2 regions of the Clostridium hominis genome follow, and region 1 is predicted to be linked to the other one. Evidence: a T-box and tRNA genes for the amino acid it is inferred to sense, from the RefSeq annotation. Region 1 holds a T-box; the other holds one or more tRNA genes.
What was found. A T-box is a leader RNA that pairs with one kind of tRNA and senses whether it is charged. The one in region 1 lies ahead of H8S20_RS14045 (glycine--tRNA ligase), so its partner is inferred to be a tRNA-Gly.
Positions count from the first base shown of each region.

Region 2: it encodes a tRNA-Gly, which carries the amino acid that the T-box ahead of H8S20_RS14045 (glycine--tRNA ligase) is inferred to sense. The anticodon was not compared.

Region 1 covers NZ_JACOOO010000031.1:156,294-166,616, reverse strand. Annotated here, with positions in the region: gene murD (UDP-N-acetylmuramoyl-L-alanine--D-glutamate ligase) at 1-1,093, opposite strand, end outside; gene H8S20_RS14045 (glycine--tRNA ligase) at 1,265-2,656, opposite strand; T-box leader at 2,835-3,001, opposite strand; gene eam (glutamate 2,3-aminomutase) at 3,175-4,449, shown strand; gene H8S20_RS14035 (hypothetical protein) at 4,602-5,207, shown strand; gene H8S20_RS14030 (YheC/YheD family endospore coat-associated protein) at 5,260-6,627, opposite strand; gene H8S20_RS14025 (amino acid permease) at 6,730-8,079, opposite strand; gene dokD (ornithine/lysine decarboxylase DokD) at 8,282-9,700, shown strand; gene H8S20_RS14015 (alanine/ornithine racemase family PLP-dependent enzyme) at 9,732-10,323, shown strand, end outside.
Region 2 covers NZ_JACOOO010000025.1:167,394-177,716, reverse strand. Annotated here, with positions in the region: gene H8S20_RS12375 (MFS transporter) at 111-1,289, shown strand; gene H8S20_RS12370 (FadR/GntR family transcriptional regulator) at 1,361-2,053, shown strand; gene H8S20_RS12365 (hypothetical protein) at 2,141-2,335, shown strand; gene aspS (aspartate--tRNA(Asn) ligase) at 2,947-4,236, opposite strand; tRNA gene H8S20_RS12355 (tRNA-Gly) at 5,018-5,091, opposite strand; tRNA gene H8S20_RS12350 (tRNA-Val) at 5,098-5,173, opposite strand; tRNA gene H8S20_RS12345 (tRNA-Lys) at 5,190-5,265, opposite strand; tRNA gene H8S20_RS12340 (tRNA-Arg) at 5,270-5,346, opposite strand; gene H8S20_RS12335 (ZIP family metal transporter) at 5,529-5,771, opposite strand; gene H8S20_RS12330 (ABC transporter ATP-binding protein) at 6,056-6,727, opposite strand; gene H8S20_RS12325 (hypothetical protein) at 6,732-7,319, opposite strand; gene H8S20_RS20500 (ABC transporter permease) at 7,354-7,674, opposite strand; partial or broken gene H8S20_RS20495 (ABC transporter permease) at 7,840-8,511, opposite strand; gene H8S20_RS12315 (efflux RND transporter periplasmic adaptor subunit) at 8,558-9,958, opposite strand; gene H8S20_RS12310 (HAMP domain-containing sensor histidine kinase) at 10,152-10,323, opposite strand, start outside.

The DNA of each region.
Region 1 (10,323 bases):
AAGGAATATGCTTGTCATATCCACCAGCAATTAATATTACCTTTTTTTCAAAAGCTCTCAATCCAGCTACAGTTCTTGTCGGTGTAGATGCTATTGAATCATTATAATACTTAACTCCATCTATTTCCCTAACAAATTCACATCTATGCTCTACTCCACCAAAGCTTTCTGCTACATTTTTCATAGTTTCAATTTTCACATCATCTTTAGTAGCTATAAAAGCAGCTAAGTAATTTTCTACATTGTGCATTCCTTTTATAATTATATTATCTTTTTCACAAACTTCATTTCCTTCTAAATAAAGTTTTCCCTCTTTATAATAAGCTCCATTTTCTATTATTCTCTTTGAACTAAATTCCCTTACATAACCTTTAGCTTCTTTTTCAAAACCGAATGTTATATCATTTTCCCTATTCACAACCAATACATCTGTTTCATTTTGATATAGGAAGACATTCTTTTTAGAATCTATATATTCTTCCATGCCTTTATGCATATCTAAATGATTAGGTGTTAAATTAGTTACTATAGCAACATCAACTGGCGAGTTCATAGTCATAAGTTGGAAACTAGATAACTCTAAAACTACCATATGCCCATCTTCAACTTCTTCTATTCTTGAAAAAAGTGGAGTTCCTATATTTCCACCTACCCACGTTCTATATCCTTCTGTTTCTAAAAGTTTTGCTACTATACTAGTAGTTGTAGTTTTTCCATCAGATCCTGTAATGGCATATACCTTACCTTTACAATATCTTACGAACTCTTCCATCTCTGAAGTTACATATGCACCTTCATTCTTGACCTTAACTAAAGCATCACAATCTATTCTCATAGATGGTGTTTTAAACACAACTTCAAACCCTGTTAAATTATCAAGATAATTTTCTCCAAGTTCTAATTTTACTCCTTTTGATACAAAGTTATTAAATACATCACCTAATTCTTCTTTAGTCTTTCTATCAAAAGCTGTAACCTTAGCTCCTAACTTTAGCAAAAAGTTTATAAGAGGTATATTACTAACCCCTATGCCAACTACAGCAACATTTTTATTCTTAATAAAATCTTTAAATTCTTTAAAATCCTTTTTCATATTATCCTCCAAAGTACTAGTATACCTTCATACAAAATTCTCTTTATTTGAATTTTATCCCATTCTAATTTTATTATAACATTTTAAATTATTATATTCTATTGATGGAAAATATCCTACCTATATAAAAATTAAAAGGGTTGTTTTTTATAAAACAACCCTTTAAAATAATTAAAACTCTAAACTCTTAGCTATAAAGTCATTTAATTCTTCTATTTTAACTCTTTCTTGAGTCATAGAATCTCTATGTCTTATAGTTACACATCCATCATTTTCTGTTTCAAAGTCAATTGTTATACAGAATGGAGTTCCTATTTCATCTTGTCTTCTATATCTCTTACCAATACTTCCTGTTTCATCATATTCTATGTTGAAGTTCTTAGCTAACATTGAATAAACCTCATCAGCTTTTTCTGATAACTTCTTAGATAATGGTAATACAGCTGCTTTGTATGGAGCTAAAGCTGGATGTAAGTGCATTACTGTTCTAACATCTCCACCTTCTAACTCTTCTTCATCATAAGCATCTACTAAGAATGCTAATGCAACTCTATCAGCTCCTAATGATGGCTCTATACAATATGGTACATATTTCTCATTAGTTGTTGGATCTAAGTAAGTCATATCAGTTCCTGAGTGCTCTGCATGTTTCTTTAAGTCATAGTCTGTTCTATCAGCTATTCCCCAAAGTTCTCCCCAACCAAATGGGAATAAGTATTCTATATCAGATGTTGCATTTGAATAGAATGATAATTCTTCTTCACCGTGGTCTCTCATTCTTAAACAATCAGCCTTAACTCCTAGGTTTAACAAGAAGTTCCAGCAATAATCTTTCCAATATCCAAACCACTCTAAATCTGTTCCTGGTTTGCAGAAGAACTCTAATTCCATTTGTTCAAATTCTCTTGTTCTGAAAGTGAAGTTACCAGGAGTAATTTCATTTCTGAAAGACTTACCTATTTGAGCTATACCAAATGGCACTTTCTTTCTTGAGGTTCTTTGAACTGACTTAAAGTTAACGAATATCCCTTGAGCTGTTTCTGGTCTTAAATATACTGTACTAGCTGAATCTTCAGTTATCCCTTGGAAAGTTTTAAACATTAAGTTGAACTTTCTAATATCAGTATAGTTCATTTTTCCACATTTAGGACAAATTATATTATTGCTAGTTATGTATTCCATTAATTGCTCATTTGTCCAACCATCAGCTGTAGCAACCTCTGCTCCATTTTCAGTCATATGATCTTCAACTAACTTATCTGCTCTAAATCTAGCCTTACACTCTTTACAATCCATAAGTGGGTCAGAAAATCCTCCAACGTGCCCTGACGCAACCCAAACTTCTGGATTCATTAATATTGCACAATCAACTCCAACATTGTATGGACTTTCTTGTACAAACTTCTTCCACCAAGCTTTTTTTACATTGTTTTTAAACTCTACTCCTAATGGACCGTAATCCCATGAGTTCGCAAGACCACCATATATCTCTGATCCTGGGAATATAAAACCTCTACTTTTACATAAAGCAACTATTTTATCCATAGTCTTTTCTACTGACATACTTAATTCCTCCTATTTTTTAAACTTATATATAATGAAACTCCTTCTCTTTAGGTCGAATGAGTACACCATGTGTAACTTCACGTACTCAAATCTTAGATTCGGACTTTCAGTTAAATTCAAATTATTAAATTTCAAAGTAATTTTTATTATAAAATAAAAAAAAGCCTTATAACCACAAAGGGACGAAATTAAATATTCCGCGGTTCCACCCTTCTTGGCTCAAGCCCATCTTTAAAAAATACACTCCAAAGCTCCATTCATTTTAATTTTCTAATGATTCACACCAACCATCATCTCTCTTAAAGAAACATTAAAATTACTTTTCTTTTTCATCGTGTTTATTAAATTATATATTAATTTTACCAAAACACATTTATATGTCAAGCAAAATGACTTTTATTAATCAGAATCTTACACATATATCCTACTTATAGTTACTATTTTCCTAAACAAGCATAATATGAAATTATCAATCTATTTAATACAATAAAATCTTAATTAAGGAGGAAGTATATATGTGCTCAGATAAATCTAAACAATCTATTTCATTAGAAAGATGTTCTGAATTAAAAACTAGAATACAAGATTACCTAGATATAAAGGACACTATTCCTAAAGGATTATCACCACTCCAAGAAGAAAAAATGCTCTCTAAAAAGAAAAAGATACTAGAAATTTTAAATGGAACCGAGTCTGATTGGAATGATTGGAAATGGCAATTAAAAAATAGAATTAGCGATGTATCTCTTTTGTCCAAAATAATAAATTTAACCGATTCAGAAATTGATAGTATAAAAAAAGTTGAACAGAAATATCGTTGGGGTATTACACCTTATTATACTTCTTTAATAGATGATGATGATAAATTCAATCCCATAAAACTGCAATCAATCCCAACTTTTCTTGAATTAGATGATAGAGGTGTATTAGACCCGATGTCAGAAGAATTTACTAATCCTGCCGGTTCTATAACAAGAAGGTACCCTGATAGACTAATAATTAATGTAACTAATGTATGCCCTTCATTTTGTAGGCATTGCCAACGCAGAAGGAATATTGGTTGTATAGATGAACATAAATCTAAAGAAACTCTCCAAGAATCTATTAACTATATAAAAGCTAATACAGAAATAAGAGATGTATTATTAACAGGTGGAGATGCGCTAATGCTATCCGATAATACATTAGATTGGTTATTAAATGAGCTCTTTAGCATTAACACCGTTGATTATGTAAGAATAGGTACTAGATGCCCAGTTACAATGCCTCAAAGAATTACTGATGACCTACTAAAAATACTAAAAAAATATCGTCCTATTTATATTAATACTCATTTTAATCACCCACTTGAAATAACTCAAGATGCTAAAGCTGCCTGTGATAAACTTGCTAACTCAGGAATACCACTAGGAAATCAAGCTGTTCTGCTAAATGGAATCAACAATGATAAATATATAATGCGTCTTTTAAATCAAGAGCTTTTAAAATGTAGAGTTAAACCCTATTACATTTTCCACGCCAAAAACGTAATAGGTACGCATCATTTTAACACCTCAATTGACGATGGTATTGAAATAATGGAGTATTTAAGAGGCTATACTTCTGGAATGGCTATTCCAACATATATTGTTAACGCGCCAAATGGTAATGGAAAAACCCCACTTCTGCCTGAATATATTATTTCTAGAGGTAAAAATTATGTAACTATAAGAACATGGGAAGGTAAAATTTTTAATTATCCTAATTACCCTACAGATGATTTTAACTCTATGATTGATAAAAATAACTAATTTTATATATTTTTATCAAATATTGTCAATTATCGTAATGTCTTCATATAATGTATTAAAGGACACTATATTTCTGCATAAAATATGCAAATAAATCTTAGTAGACTAAAAACTATATATAAAAATTTTATTAAAGTAGGTGTTATTTTAAAATGGCTAAATATGAAGATTTTAAAGATAATTTTAATAAATTTGAGTTTGGTAAGACTTACTTTTTTGATAAGTCTGGTATTCCAATTAAACCATCTGAACTTAAATCAAATAATCCTTCTTGCCTATCACTAGTTAAAGGGTGTTCCCGTTTAAAATTACCAAGGGGTTTTAAATTTGTTGTTGGCTTTCCTAGCGTATGTTTTAATCTTTCTAATATATCATGTGTAAAAACTCCAATTGTTCAAAAAGTGTTAGTTCCAAATTGTAGATGTGAAAAATCTATTGAATGTGAAGCTCTAGCTGGATATCAAATAAAGGCATTAGGTGAGGTTGAATTTTCTATTAGTATGCCGGTATGTCCAAGATATGGAGGATGCTTTCCAACCCGTTCTTCATCTTCTACTAATATAATTATTCCTGTTAATGAAACTATTTCTTTTAGTTGCTCTCCTAAGTCACTTGAAGAAGACTCATCCACATATATCGACTGGAATTTTGCATTCTTTTCTTTAACTCCTAAAGAAGATTGTGCTGGCCCATATTTAGAAGTTATGGTTGGCTTATCTTTAGAGTTCACTGATATAGACGATTGTACAGAAGAATAAATAAAAGGTGTTATGAAAAAGTAATGTTTTCATAACACCTTTTATTATAAAATTAATATCCTGCTATATATTTTGCATATTCTAATGGATTTAAAAATGCTTTTTTTATGGTTTCTTTATCATAAGATAAATATACAGTATCTTTTCCTGGTTTCGCATTACATTCTATAAACCATATTTCTCCACTTTTATCTATTGCAAAATCTATTCCAATCTCTCCAAACCTTCCATAAATATCTTCTATAGCCTTATAAGTGCTGATTAAAAAATCATCTATTTTAGCTTTAATCCCATCTATCTTTTCTTTTGGATAATTTAATATACTCATAAAAAATTCTTCAAAACGATACACTTTAGAACCTGACCTAGTGCTAGTAATAGGAGCCCCACTTTTACCTAATCTTACTGGACATGCAACTATACCAAGATTACCATTACCATCTCTTTGAACGGTAGCCCTCATATCTACATTTCCTTCATCTACCTTTATCATATCTATAGATGGTTGGATTATAGCATTTTTACCTTTATATAATTCATCTATTCTACTTACTAACCCTTCAAAACTATAATATCTTTCTTGAAACAATTCTTTCGTGAAATAACTTAGGTCAAAGGTTCCATCTAAAAGCTTCACTATTCTAGTGACTCCAATTCCTCTATTTCCAACCCTATCTTTTATATATAGAGTTTTTGACTTCTCTAGCATCATCAATAAATCACTTGCATTTCTATACCTAATTGTTAATGGAAGATATTTTTTTACTTCATCATATCTATTGAGTTTATCATAAACCTGCCATTTATCAAAATAATATCTTGGGTTAAATCTCATAACATTTTCATCTTTTTCAATTGTCTCTCTAATATATTGAGATGCACCTTTTTGTTTATTTAATATACCTCCACCCCTATCATACAAAACATCTGGAATAGGAAAATATCCTTTTTCCCATCTTTCAGCTACATAATTATAATAAGTTCCATGTATTCTTTCATTTTCACTATCAAAATCATTTACTGAAAAAAAATATAAAATTGTTCTTGCATCCCTATTTGATTCACATAGACACTTAAGCTTAGTTCCAGGTCGTTGTTCACTAGCAATACGTACACTTGTAGTGTCTGTGAAACTTCCGATTACTGGTCCAATACAAATAACATTCTCATTTATAATAAAATTTGTCTTCATACCTGAATATACAGAGAATTCATCAACCAAGCTACTTGATATATATATAATATCTTCAGTATCATTTGCAGTACAGTTAACTTCTTTTTTTTCTGCTCCAAACTTAAAAAATATTTCTTTATTAAAATCTATCTTTTCAATTACTTTTTTAGGAATACTTATTTCTCGTGGATCTAATATAAAGTCTTGTAAAATAATAATTTTAATTAAACTAGACCTTTCTGTCATAACCATCTCTCCTTATAATTTATAAATAAACGTTTCATATTACCTTCCTATTATTCTCACAATACATTAAATACAAATACCTTACACTATTTAATAGCTAAGTTAGTTTCTATTTATTTTGAGGTAAGCATAAAATGGAATTCCTATAAGAATTAATATAAACCCATACATTACTATCTCTGCACCAGTTCCATATATAGCATATATGGAATATGCAAATGCTATCAAAGCAAATATTGATGTTTTGATAAATTTAGCAAAACTAACCTTTCCAGTTTCTTTTTTCAATATAATCATCTCTGCTGCTGCAGTAAAAGTGTATACAGGCAAAACAGATAAAGTTGATAATAATACTATAAAATTAAAAGCTCCTGTTAAAGTAGTAATATAATTAGTGATTAAAATAATAGTTGTTCCTATACTTGCTATTAATATCGACATATATGGAGTTCTATACTTATTATGAATTTTTCCAAATATAGCTGGGAATAGATTTTCTTCAGCTGCGGCAAAAGAACATCTTCCTGATAATAAAACCCAACCATTTATAGCCCCTAATATAGAGATTATTGCTCCAAAGGCAATGAAAGGACCTCCCCAATTGCTATTTGTTGTAACATTTATAATATCTGCTAAAGGCGCATTTGATGTTGCCAACGCACCTTGTGAAATAGCTCCAATTGCTAGAACACTTATAACTATATAAATTATAGATGTTATTCCAATTCCCCAAATGGTACTCCTCTTTATATTTTTTTCTGGATCTTTTATTTCTCCTGCAGGAATAGTAGCACTTTCTAGTCCTAAAAATGACCATAAAGTTATACTAACAGCTATAGGTATTGTAGATAGTCCTGTTGTAGATGTTGCCGATACTGTATTAAAATTCTCAACATTAAAATGCATTGAAGCGATACAAGCAAATACTATTAAAGGTAAAATCTTAAATACAGTAGTAATTATCCCTACAATTCCAGATTGCTTTACTCCCCTTATATTTATTATGGTAAATATCCACAATATGAGACTTGATACTAAAAATGCCCATAACCTATTAACTGCAAGTACCGGAAAAAAGTAACTCAAATAACTTGTAGCTGCAGTTATAATTGCTGCATCACCAACCCAAATTCCTATCCAATAGGTCCATGTTACTAAAAATGATGCGAATTCCCCAAATGCTGCCTTTGTATAAACTATAGGACCTCCAGTTTGAGGCATAACTCTTCCAAGTCTTGCAAAGCTTAAAGCAAGGAAAATAGACCCAACGGACGTAATTAACCAAGCAATACAAGTTGCTATAGGATTAGATGCTTCAGCTAATCCTTGCGGGGCCATGAAAATTCCTGATCCAATCATATTTCCAACTACTATAGCTGTTGTAGCAACAATTCCAAGTTCTCTTTTTAATGTTAACTTTTCTTTTGGCTGTTCATTAGTTGTATTGTTCATCTTATCAACCTACATATTATTATTTTATAGTCTATAAACTATAACCTTTCATTACTAATATATGAATTTTTCCATTTTTCGATATAAATAATTCTAATTTTCTTGCTTATTATAAATTAGTCACCAACAAAATTTTCTTTTCATATTATGTACTATAAAAAAAATAACTAAATTAATTAGTTAACTTAAGGATGTAAATACTATGAACAAAGATTTAATATCCACTGATAAGAAAAAGGAGTCTATTGATACTTTTAATACTACTAGGGAAAAAATCATATCATCAGATAGACGTTTCTCTGAAAAAAACGATCATTTATTATTTGAAAATATCGACCTATATGATATCTCTAAAAAAATTCAAACTCCATTCTACCTATATTCTGAATTAGAAATAATCCGCAATATTACTGAAATTAAGGAAGCTTTTAAAAACTACCCTAACACCAAGATATTTTATGCCTCAAAGGCTTGTTCTCTAATTAAAATACTAGAAATAGTTAAAGATAATGAGATATTTGCTGAAGCTAATTCTATTTACGAAATAATGAAATGTATAAAAAGTGGTTTTAAGGGATCTGAAATAATATTCAATGGTGTTCTTAAGAAAAAAAGCGATTTAGAATATGCCATAAAAAATAATATCTATTCTATAAATGTAGACAGTTTTTATGAATTAGACCTCATCGAAGAGATTACAAATGAACTACAAATAGAAGCCAATGTTTCTATAAGGATAGAGCCAAATGTATCTTCTCCCACTCATCCTGATTGTGTAACAGCCTATCACGCTAAAGCCGGAATTGACTTAAAAGATGCAGAGCTAATGTGTAAAAAAATAATAAATATGCCTTATGTAAATCTTAAAGGCCTTCATATACACATAGGTGATCAAATTCCAATAATTGATCCTTTTTCAAAGGCCGTAAAAGTTATTATTGATGAAGCAAAACGATTAGAAAACTCATTAAATATTAAATTTAAATCTATAAATTTAGGTGGAGGTATTCCAGTACCTTATAAATATGGGCAAGGTAATCCATTAAAAGATTATTTATATACATCTCTTAATTCTTCTGATTTTGCAAATATAATTATTGATGAAGTTTTAAAGTGGAGAGATGACATAGAAATATGTATTGAACCCGGCAGAAAAATAGTAAGTAGTGCGGCAGTATTATTGACAACTATCTACAGCGAAAAAATTAAAACTAATTATGATGATAAGTTTAATATACTAGACATAGTAAATTGGAAATTTATCGATGCTGGTTATAGCATATTATCCGATAGCCTTCATTTTAATTGGTTCTTCTATCTTTTCAACACCAAAAATATTAAAGACGATTACACCCTATTAACTAAGATAGCTGGTCCACTATGTGATGGTGGAGATTATTTCCATCAAGGTGTTTATGAAGAATTTTTTTTATTGCCAAAAAACACTTCACTCGGAGATACCCTAGCCTTTATAGATACTGGCGCCTATTCTATCGAAAGTCAAACTATATATAATAATAGACCTAGAAGCGCCGTTGCTCTCATAACTAAAGAAGGTAATATTGAGTTAATCCGAAGAGAGGATACCTTTGATGACATTATTAGTTATGATATTTATTAAAATTTAAATATTTATATGGAGATGAAACTATATGACTTACCCAAAACTTGAGATTAATTTAAGAAAACTACAATATAATGCAAAAATAGAGGTTGACTCTTTTTCTAAAATAGGAATTACAATAATAGGAGTTAATAAGGTTTTTAACGGACTTTATGAAACTGCAGAAGCTATCGTTAATGGCGGGATTACTGTTATTGCCGAAGCTCTTGTTTCCAATCTAAAAAAAATTGAAAATCTCCATTGTGAAAAGGCTCTTTTAAGAAGTCCTGCTTTAAGTGAAATCGAAGACATTATACGCTATGCTGACATATCTTTAAATTCTGAAATTGATATTGTTAGAGAATTATCTAAGGAAGCTATAAAGCAAAATAAAATTCATAAAATATTGATAATGATTGATTTAGGAGATCTGCGAGAAGGTATTTGGTTTGAAAACAAATCAGAAATTGAAGATTTTGTTTCAGAAGTTCTTTCCCTACCTAATATAGAAATTTATGGATTGGGAACTAATTTTAATTGCTACGGTACAGTTCTGCCAACTGTTAAAAATAATAATTTATTTATAAGTATTGCAAAAGAATTAGAAAATAAATTTAATTTTAATTTTAAATACCTTTCAG
Region 2 (10,323 bases), on a different contig from region 1:
ATAATCTTTATTATAAAAATTTATCCTATATAAAAATCGTAAAATACTTGATTAAACTTCACAAATGGTATATTATTCACTTTATAAATATACCATTTTGGAGGTAAAAGATGAAAAAACTACTTAATCAAAAGCTATTATTACTTATTATCGTTGTGTTATTCTGGTTTTCACAATATGTATACATACCTTTTCAAACACCTTATTTAAATGCCTATAATGTATCTTCTAATATGATCGGTATAATAATAGGAGCTTATGGTGTATCTCAATGTCTATTAAGACTTCCTGTTGGCCTTTTTGCTGATTCAATAGGTAAACATAAACTTTTCATTTTGTGTGGAATTGTTTTTGCTGGTTTAGCATCAATAATTAGAGTCATTTTTCCAGGAGGATATGGCTTCCTAATAGCTAATATTTTTTCTGGAGTTGCATCATCAATGTGGATTTCTTACATTGTTCATTTCACTGAATTCTTTTCTTCAGAGCAACAACAAAAAGCTACAAGTACAATAATTTTAGTTAATAACTTAGGTATGTTAATTGGATTTATTGTGAGTACTCTATTTTATGAAAAACTAGGAATGAAATTCCTATGCATCATGAGCGTAGCTTCTGGAATAATAGGTACAATCTTAGCACTAAATATAAAAGATCATAACTTAAAAGAATCTAATGAAAAGTCATCATTTAAAGATTATTTATCTATATGTAAAGATAAAAGACTTATATTTTTCTCACTTCTTGCATTAATTCAACAAGGTATTCAAATGTCTACTACAATGTCATTTACTAATCAAATACTAGAGGATTTAGGTGCTAATTCTATATTTGTTGGATTGTCATCAATATTTTATATGTTATGTGCAGTAGCATCATCTTGGTTTGCCTCCTCAAAACTATGTAGCAAACATGGTCCAAAGTTTTGGATTCCAGCTGTATTCTTTTTAATATCAGCTTACTGTACTCTTGTTCCAACTATACAAAACATATATATAATATTTTTACTACAATCACTCCCTGGAATGTCTACAGGAGTCCTTCTTTCATATTTAACCAGTGAAGCTATGAAAGATGTTCCCAAAATAAAAAAATCAACTGCAATGGGATTCTTCCAAGCGACTTATGCTATCGGTATGTCAGTTTTTCCAATGATTGTAGGGAAAATTGCTGGACTTATATCAATTAAAGCTAGCTATTTCACTTTAGCTTTTATCTCAATAATAGGAATAGTAGCGTCTTATTTCTATTATAAAAAATCGGTTTTAGTTTCTATTGAACATAACTAATCACTTATATATTGAATTAATACTAAGTTCTGGGCTATTATAGTAATAGAAACATTAGTGTAGGAGTTTTTATGTCTAATTTAAGTGCTACTAATCAAATTATTAATTATATAAAAGAAAATATTTTAAGCGGTAATTTTAAAATTAATAGCAAATTACCTAGTGAGAGAAAAATTGCTGAACAATTTAACATAAGCCGTATTCCAGTACGAAAAGCTATAGAAAAACTTTGTGATGATGGAATACTTATGTCTGTTCCATATTCCAGTCCAATAGTGAAAGGTTTCAAAAAAGTCGATTTATTTAATGATAATGAAATATACAAAAATCATAATATTCAAGAGTTTTATGTTGAATCATTAAGAGCTAGACAGTTTATTGAAAGTGAAGCTACTAAATTAGCTGTTTTGAATGCAAGTGATGAAGAAATAGAAAGAATAAGAGTTGCTTATTTAAAATCTATAGCTGAATTAGATAAAGTTGCTAAAGGTTTAATAAAAGAGTGTAGTGATGCTGATTTAAAATTTCATAAAGAAATTATAGCAGCCTCACATAATCCATTATTTTATAAGTATTATGAAATAATCCCTAAAACGATATTTTCTAATCAATATTTTGGATTTAAATATAGAACATCACTTAATGATATGATAGAACATCACGATAAAATAATGGAAGCTTTTGAAAAAAGAGATCCTATTTTAGCTTACAATGCAATGTATAACCATTTAGAAGATGTAATTCAATTATTTCAAAGTAAATAATTTTACAATATTTAAAATGATTTATTCAACATAACCGCCCCTCCTGAATATCATATAGTATTAAACTAATGATAGGAGGATACGTATATGTCAAGAAGATGTTGTAGAAGTTGTTGTAGAAGTTGTTGTAATTCCCCAAGACGTTGTGGATGTAGTGGTTTTGGTAATGGCTTTGGTTGTGGAGGTTTTGGTAACGGCTTCGGCTGTGGCGGTTTCGGTAACGGCTTTGGCTGTGGTGGCTTTGGCTTTCTTCCACTACTACTCTTATTTGGATGCTGGTAAAATATTGTTTATTAATTAGATAAATTTCAGCTAGTAAAACATTTATGTTTTACTAGCTTTTTTTATTATATTAAAACAAATAATGAAAGTCTTTGAGAGCAAATTATCTGATTTAACTTACATATTAATGTACACTCTATTATAATATGTAATTCTATTATTTGTTAAAAATAATTTCAAATATTATTTGCGCATAACGTAACATAATATAACATTATGAATACTATATAGTATAAAACAAATAAAAGGGGGAGATTTTATATGTCAAGTGAATTCCGTAGAAGATGCTTCAGAAGATGTTTAAGAAGATGTCGTAGAAGATGCTCCAGAAGATTTGATAATAGAAGCTTTGATGAGTTTAACAGATTTAATGACTTTGACCTATTTGACAGTTTTAATGAATTTGACGAGTTTGGCAGATTTAACAGATTTAACGACTTTGACCAATGCGACGATTTTGACGACTTTATTTTCTAGTACCACTTCGTTACCTTTTAATATTTCCAATAATATTCCTATTAGCTAAGTAACTTTTGGCTAGGAAAATATTTATGTTTTCCTAGCCTTTTTTATTAATTAAGATAATAATTTTCTTTGATTTTCAGTCTTACTTATGGTACTAATCTCTTTCTATCTCTTGGAAATAGTGTTGCTTCTCTTACATTTTCTAAACCTAAGACTTTTGCTGTTATTCTTTCTAATCCTATAGCCATACCACCATGCTTAGGCATTCCATATTTAAATATTGATAAATAGTTTTCATAATCTTCTATCGTAAGACCTTTATACTTCATATTCTCTATTAACATATTATAGTCATGGATTCTTTGCCCTCCTGTAGTTATTTCTATTCCTCTAAACAGCAAATCAAAGCTATGAGTTCCAAACTCTCCCTTAGGCATTGTATACATAGGTCTCTTCTTCCTTGGATAATTAGTTAAAAAGATAAATTCACTATTTAACTTTTCTTTAGAATATTTATAAAGAAGTTTTTCTGCTTCTGGATCTAAATCACCTTCTAAGTCAGTCTTATTATATTCTCTCTTTAATATTTCAAGTGCTTCATTGAAATCTAATTTAGGTATTTCTCCATTTATCTCTGGTATTGAAATACCTAAAATTTCTACATACTCTTTTCCATGTTTTTTTAGAGATTGTATTATATACTTTAATAACTCTTCCTCCATAATCATGATATCTCCCTCATCTTCTATAAATCCCATCTCTAAGTCCATACTTACATATTCATTAAGATGCCTATTTGTATTATGCTCTTCTGCCCTATAAGCATGACCTACTTCAAATACTCTTTCTAATCCAGCTCCAACCATCATTTGCTTATAAAATTGTGGACTTTGAGCAAGGTATGCCTTATTTTCAAAATATTTCACTTCAAAAACTTCTGTACCTCCCTCTGCTCCTTCTTTGACTATCTTAGGAGTATGAATCTCTGTAAATCCATTATTATTTAAAAATTCTCTAAAAGCGTTTACTATGATATTTTGAACCTTAAATATTGCCGTAACCTTTTGATGCCTCATGCTTAAAGCCCTGTTATTAAGCATTGTATTAAGATTTACTTCTAAGTTTTCTTTATTAAGCTCTATAGGAAGCTCTTCATAAACTTTACTTATAATCTCTAATTTTTTTACTTCCACCTCGAAAGGATTTAATGTGTTTTTACCCTCTTTAACAATTCCATTAATAGATATTACTGACTCATTAGTTAGCTCTAATGTATCAAACTCAGTATTATTTATAACACATTGAACCAATCCTGATCTATCTCTTAAGATTATAAAAGTTATAGATTTTAATCTTCTAACCCTATATATCCACCCTTGGATACATACATTTTCATTTATATAATACTTTAATTGATTTACTAATTTTCTTTCCATAATAATTTACCTCCAATAAATTTTTCTTATAAAATTCGCTTTTTATATCTTTATAAAGCATTATGCGCATTCAACTTTTTTTATAGATACAAAAAACCCCTTGAGTAAAAACCCAAGGGGCAAAATAAATTTTCGCGGTACCACCCTTTTTAATAATGTAGCTAATCCTGTACAATAAATCTTCTTTTTCCTAATCAGAATACAAAAAGTTAAGATTTATATTTTTATTTAATGTATATTATAAAATCAGAATAGTTTAATTTCCATCAATTTATACTCTCATTTATAAGATGAGCTCTTTTCCAATAAATAAGATTTAAAATAAAAAAGCTTTCACTCCATAATAGGAGTGAAAGCTTGATTTCACGGTACCATCCTAATTTAATAACTAATTAATACAGCATTAATACATTATCATCTCAAGTCCCTATAACGGAGGATAACCGACTTAACTTAAGTGAATTTCAAATCTACGATTTAGTTATATTAACTTACTTATAGAAATATAGAGAATAGTAAGTTTACTATCACCTTCAGATAAGCATCTCCAGGATGTCCTTCAATATTTCTTTTCTCATAGGCTCTCACCAACCCTACTCGCTTTGGATACTTAGTAAATATCTACTCTTCCCTTCAAAGATTTTAATTTTATATACATATTACACTTATCAAAATAAATTGTCAAACCATTTTTTAATATTTGTAATTTTTTTATATCATCTGTTTTTTATAGTTTAATAACAAAATAAAAAAAGTAGCTAATTATAAGCTACTTCGACTTTGGAGCGGGTAGTGGGAATCGAACCCACCTTTCCAGCTTGGAAGGCTGGAGTATTACCGATATACGATACCCGCAAATTATGGTGGAAACAACAGGGATCGAACCTGTGACCCTCTGCTTGTAAGGCAGATGCTCTCCCAGCTGAGCTATGCTTCCATTTTAAGTTATACTTTGGTGACTCACCGGGGAATCGAACCCCGGACACCTTGATTAAAAGTCAAGTGCTCTACCGACTGAGCTAGTGAATCACAGTGGTGCGTGTTAAGAGATTCGAACTCCTGGCCCACGCCTTAGAAGGGCGTTGCTCTATCCAGCTGAGCTAAACACGCATCATAAATCTTTTGTGCTTTTCCCAAGCACAAATAGTATGATATCTCATTTTTCCTAAATGGTCAACACTTTTTTATATGTAATTTTTACCACATGTTAAATTGCTATAAATTCGGCCATATAAGATACAGATTATAGTAGCCCAATTGTTATGAAAAAAGTAATAAACTAACTGTAATAACTACCATACCAGCTGCCATTCCATCAATAGATAAATTATGCCACCATCCTCTCTAGCAGCCGGCAATAATTCATCTAATGATATAAATACCATTATTCCTGCCGCCATTGAAAATACTATTCCCGACACTTCATCATTAATAAAAGAACGTAATATTATATAGCCAACAATCGCTCCTAAAGATTCTGTTAATCTTGAAGCAAAAGAATATACAAAAACTTTTTTTACTTTAGCTCCTGCAATAGTACAATTTATTAAATCCCAAAGAAGTTGTTTTCTTTTAATGACTATTTATAAATTCCTCTATATTATATCCATATTTAATTTTTTATTTATGTTTTATATTTTCATACAAAATAGAGTAGCAAAGCTCTTATTATACAAGATTTTTTGCTACTCATTTTAAATTTTTATTTTTATTGTATGTTATCATATAACCTACTTAACATAACCTTCTTAAGCTATAATTTTTACTGGATTTATTAAATGATTCTATTTCTAATTTTCTAAAATTTTTTAATCATACCTCATTTACTTAAAATTCCATCATCAAGATATAATATCTTATTGCTCTCTTTAGCAACATTAGCATCATGAGTAATCATTATTATAGTGTTTCCAGCTTTATTTAACTCTTTAAATAAAGATAAAATTTCTCTTCCAGTTGTTGAGTCTAACGCCCCTGTTGGCTCATCAGCTAAAAGTAATGCCGGTTTTGTAACAAGTGCACGAGCTATCGCTACTCTTTGTTGTTGCCCTCCTGAAAGTTCATTAGGCCTATGTTCTATTCTATCCTCTAATCCAACTCTTCTAAGATTTTCTTTTGCAATTTTCATAGCTTCATTACGCGACATACCTCTAATTAAGAGTGGCATCATTACATTTTGAAGAATATTATATTGAGGTATTAGATGATACTTTTGAAATATAAAGCCTATATTACTATTACGTACTTTAGCTAATTCATTGTCATCACATTGGTGTATTGCAATATCTTCAATAAAATATTCACCAGTATCAGTAGTATCCATACAACCAATAATATTCATTAAAGTAGATTTACCAGAACCTGATGCCCCAAGTATTGCAATAAAATCACCTTTTTCAACTGTAAAATTTATATCTTTAAGTACATGTAATGAATTTTCTCCTATGCTATAAGATTTATTTACGTCTTTTAAAGTAATAATATTATTCATATGTTTATTCCACAATCTCTACATTTGAAACTACAGGTGATTCTTTTGTGCCAGTTGCATATATTCTTATGACTGTTCCCTTTTTGATTGCGCTAAGTTTTGATTCACTAACTGTTCTTGAATCAAGTATTGTTGCCCCTGCTGAAATTGTGAATGTCTTAGTTTCTCCTGTATATTTTAATTCTAGTTTTGGAGTATTAGACTCAGGTAACTCTGCATTTCCGCCTCCACCATTTCCTCCACTATTTCCATCACCTTCATTTGGATCAAATAAAGCATCGTTAGGAGCCGTATCTGTTGCAGAAAGTCCTGCACCTAATTGTCCAGATATTTGTGCTTGTTTATCATCTTCCTCATTATTTCCATCTTGATTTTCTGCAAGCTCTAATTCAATTTCATTACCTACTATACTTTTTACCTTTCCAAAGTACATAATACGTTCTGAATTTTCATTACTTCCACCATTACTTGCATCATTACTTTCTACATTGTTATTTTGCTCTGCTTTTGGTGGATTATCGTTCTTTGAAGAACATCCTATAATTGTTACTGTCATTACTGCGCATATTACCATTGCTAAAACTTTTTTCATTTTAAAATCCTTCTTTCTTTTTCAATTTTTTTATTTATTCATAATTTAAAGCTTCAATTGGTTTCAATTGAGCTGCTTTGTATGCTGGATATAATCCAAATACTGTACCTGTAACAAGTGCGAAAGCTAATGCAATAATCTTCCCACTTAATGATGATGATACAGGTACATCTGTGTATTTCATAAGTGGCATCAGATAATTACTAATTAGCACACCTACAATTCCTCCAAATAAACTTATGATTACTGACTCTAAAAGAAACTGAAGCATTATATCTTTCTTTGAACTTCCAAGAGCCTTTAATATTCCTATTTCTTTCGTACGTTCTTTTACTGATACAAAGAGAACATTCATTATTCCAATTCCACCAACTACAAATACTATAGTTGCAACAGACATAAGTAATAAATTCATTGTTTTGGCAGATTTTGTAGCTGCCTCAATTCTGCTCCCTGCATCGCTTAATTCATACACACTACCATCTTCTAAAATATAATTAAGTGTATCTTTAATTTCTGTCATTCCTTTTTCGACTAAAGATATGTCTTTTGCAAGCGCTACAATCTGAGGAGTAATTCCTTGATCAAATATAAAAGCAGCTGCTGTTGAGAATGGAACAAATATACTATCGTCTGGACTTATACCTTGCATTCCATCTCCTGTTCTTTGAAGTACACCTATAATAAAGTAGGTTCTATTTTCTATTCTAATTTCACTTCCAATGGCATCTTCTGGTTTCATAAAATACTTACTAGCAAGTTCGCTTCCTATTACTACAGCATTAGTACCATCTTCAACGTCAATATCTGTTATATCTTCTCCATATTCAATCTTTAAATTTTATACTTCTGAATATGACTCAGTCACTCCTACAACTGAAAGTTGTTCTTTTCTACCATTTATCGTGGTCTCTTTATATGAATTCCCTCTGAGATAAATTGATGAAAGAGTGGTGCTTTCCTCTAGAATTTGCTTCATATTCTCAATTGTAAGTTTTGGTATATTATCCATATCAGTTTCAGCGCCTAAAGCAAAATTAGGATTTACATATATGGTTTCTGCACTTAATCCACTAAACTGTGACATTACCTCTTCTTCTCCACCACGTCCTATTGCAATTACCATTACAATAGTAACAGCCCCTACAATTATTCCAAGAGAAGTTAAAAGAACCTTTGCTTTTGTTTTCATTATATTAGTGTATACGATTCTTAAAATTTCAGAGAATCTCATATTATTATCCTCCAATAACTACAGTATCGCCTTCGTTTAAACCACCAGTAATTTCAGTATTTTTACCATCTGAAAAACCTGTTTGAATTTCTACTTCTGTAGTACTTCCGTCTTCATTTTTTAACTTTACAAATTGCTTTCCATCTTTTAAAACTATTGCTTTATTTGATAACATAATTACATCTTTTACTTCTTTTATAATGAATTGAGCTGATACAGTCATCCCCTCTAAAAGTTTATAATCAGTTGGTTCTAATTCTACAGTTGCAGAATATGTTGTTGAGTTACCTTGTGAATTAGATTTTAAATTTAAATAAGTAACTTTACCTTTGAATTTTTCATCTTGATATGTTGATACCTCTAAAGTTACCTCTTGCCCTACTTCAATATTTACAATATCATTTTGTGAAATAGTCAACTCTGCAGTAACCTTTGCAGATTCTCCTATATCTACGATTGAAACTCCAGCACTTATTTTATCCCCTACCTTAGCATTTATAGCAGAAACTATTCCATCAGTATTGGCATAAAGTATTGGTGATTCCTTTAATTTGTTAATTTTATTAATTTCCTCTTGAACTTTATTTACTTCCTCTTGTGCAGAAGCAATAGCTCCATCTAAACCATTTATGTTAATATTATTTATCTCGCTATTAGCTGTATATTCATTTGATTCAGATTCAAGTTGTTTTTGACGATCAGCTTCTAAATTACTTAATCTCTTATTGGCCGAATCTAGCTCTCCTTGAATAGAACTTTGTTCTGAAAGTAATGCAGATTCTTTTACCTTTAATTCTTCAATTTGAAGATTATTTTCTTCACCTTTTGCTGATAACTCATCTATTTGTTTTCTTACTTCCTCAAGTTGAGTATTAACATTCGCTAATCTATCATTTAAATTATTAATATTATCAACTAATCCTCTTTTCTGACTTTCATATTGTGATTTAGTTCCTTGTACTTTCTCATTCCATGCTTTATCATTGCTTAACACTGTTGATCTCTTACTACCTTCTGCTTGTTCAAGTGCTAATTGAGCTGTATTTAAATCCTTATTTAGCTCTTCAAGTTTTTCATCTAAATACTTTTCAGAAATACTTACTAACTTATCACCTTTTATAACATTTTGCCCATCCTTAACAAATACTTCTCCGATAATTACTTCCTCATCAAAGTTATGCTTTACTCCTTCAAACTTTAATGAACCATTACCCTTAACCCCTGCTGTTATATTTCCTCTTGTTACTTTATACTCTCTTTCTCTTGTTTCAAATTGATTCGCTTCATTTTTCTCTTTATAAGAATTAACTCCTACATATATGGTCCCTGCTACTATTACTAATCCGGCTAAGATAATGCTAATCGTTTTTTTTGATAACATCTTACCTTTCTTAAACATCTTCATACTATCTCTACTCCTCCATACAGCATTTCTATAACTAACTGTCCTGTTGTTTATGTTTCAATCTTACATAAACTCTGGTTAAGAAATGGTTAAGAAAATTAAAATATAAAAAAAGAGTCAGTGTAAAGTAATTCACCAACTCCTTTTTATAGCTATTTATTTCTTAAATGTAAATCTTATTACTAATATGTTTTTAATTTATTAAAGGTAATGTTATTTCAAATATACTTCCACCTTCTTCATTCGGGAAATATCTTATTTCTCCACCATGCCTATTAACAATATCTTTAGTTATTGCAAGACCCAATCCTGCCCCTGCTATTTTACGTGAACGAGATTGATCTACACGATAAAAAGCATCGAAA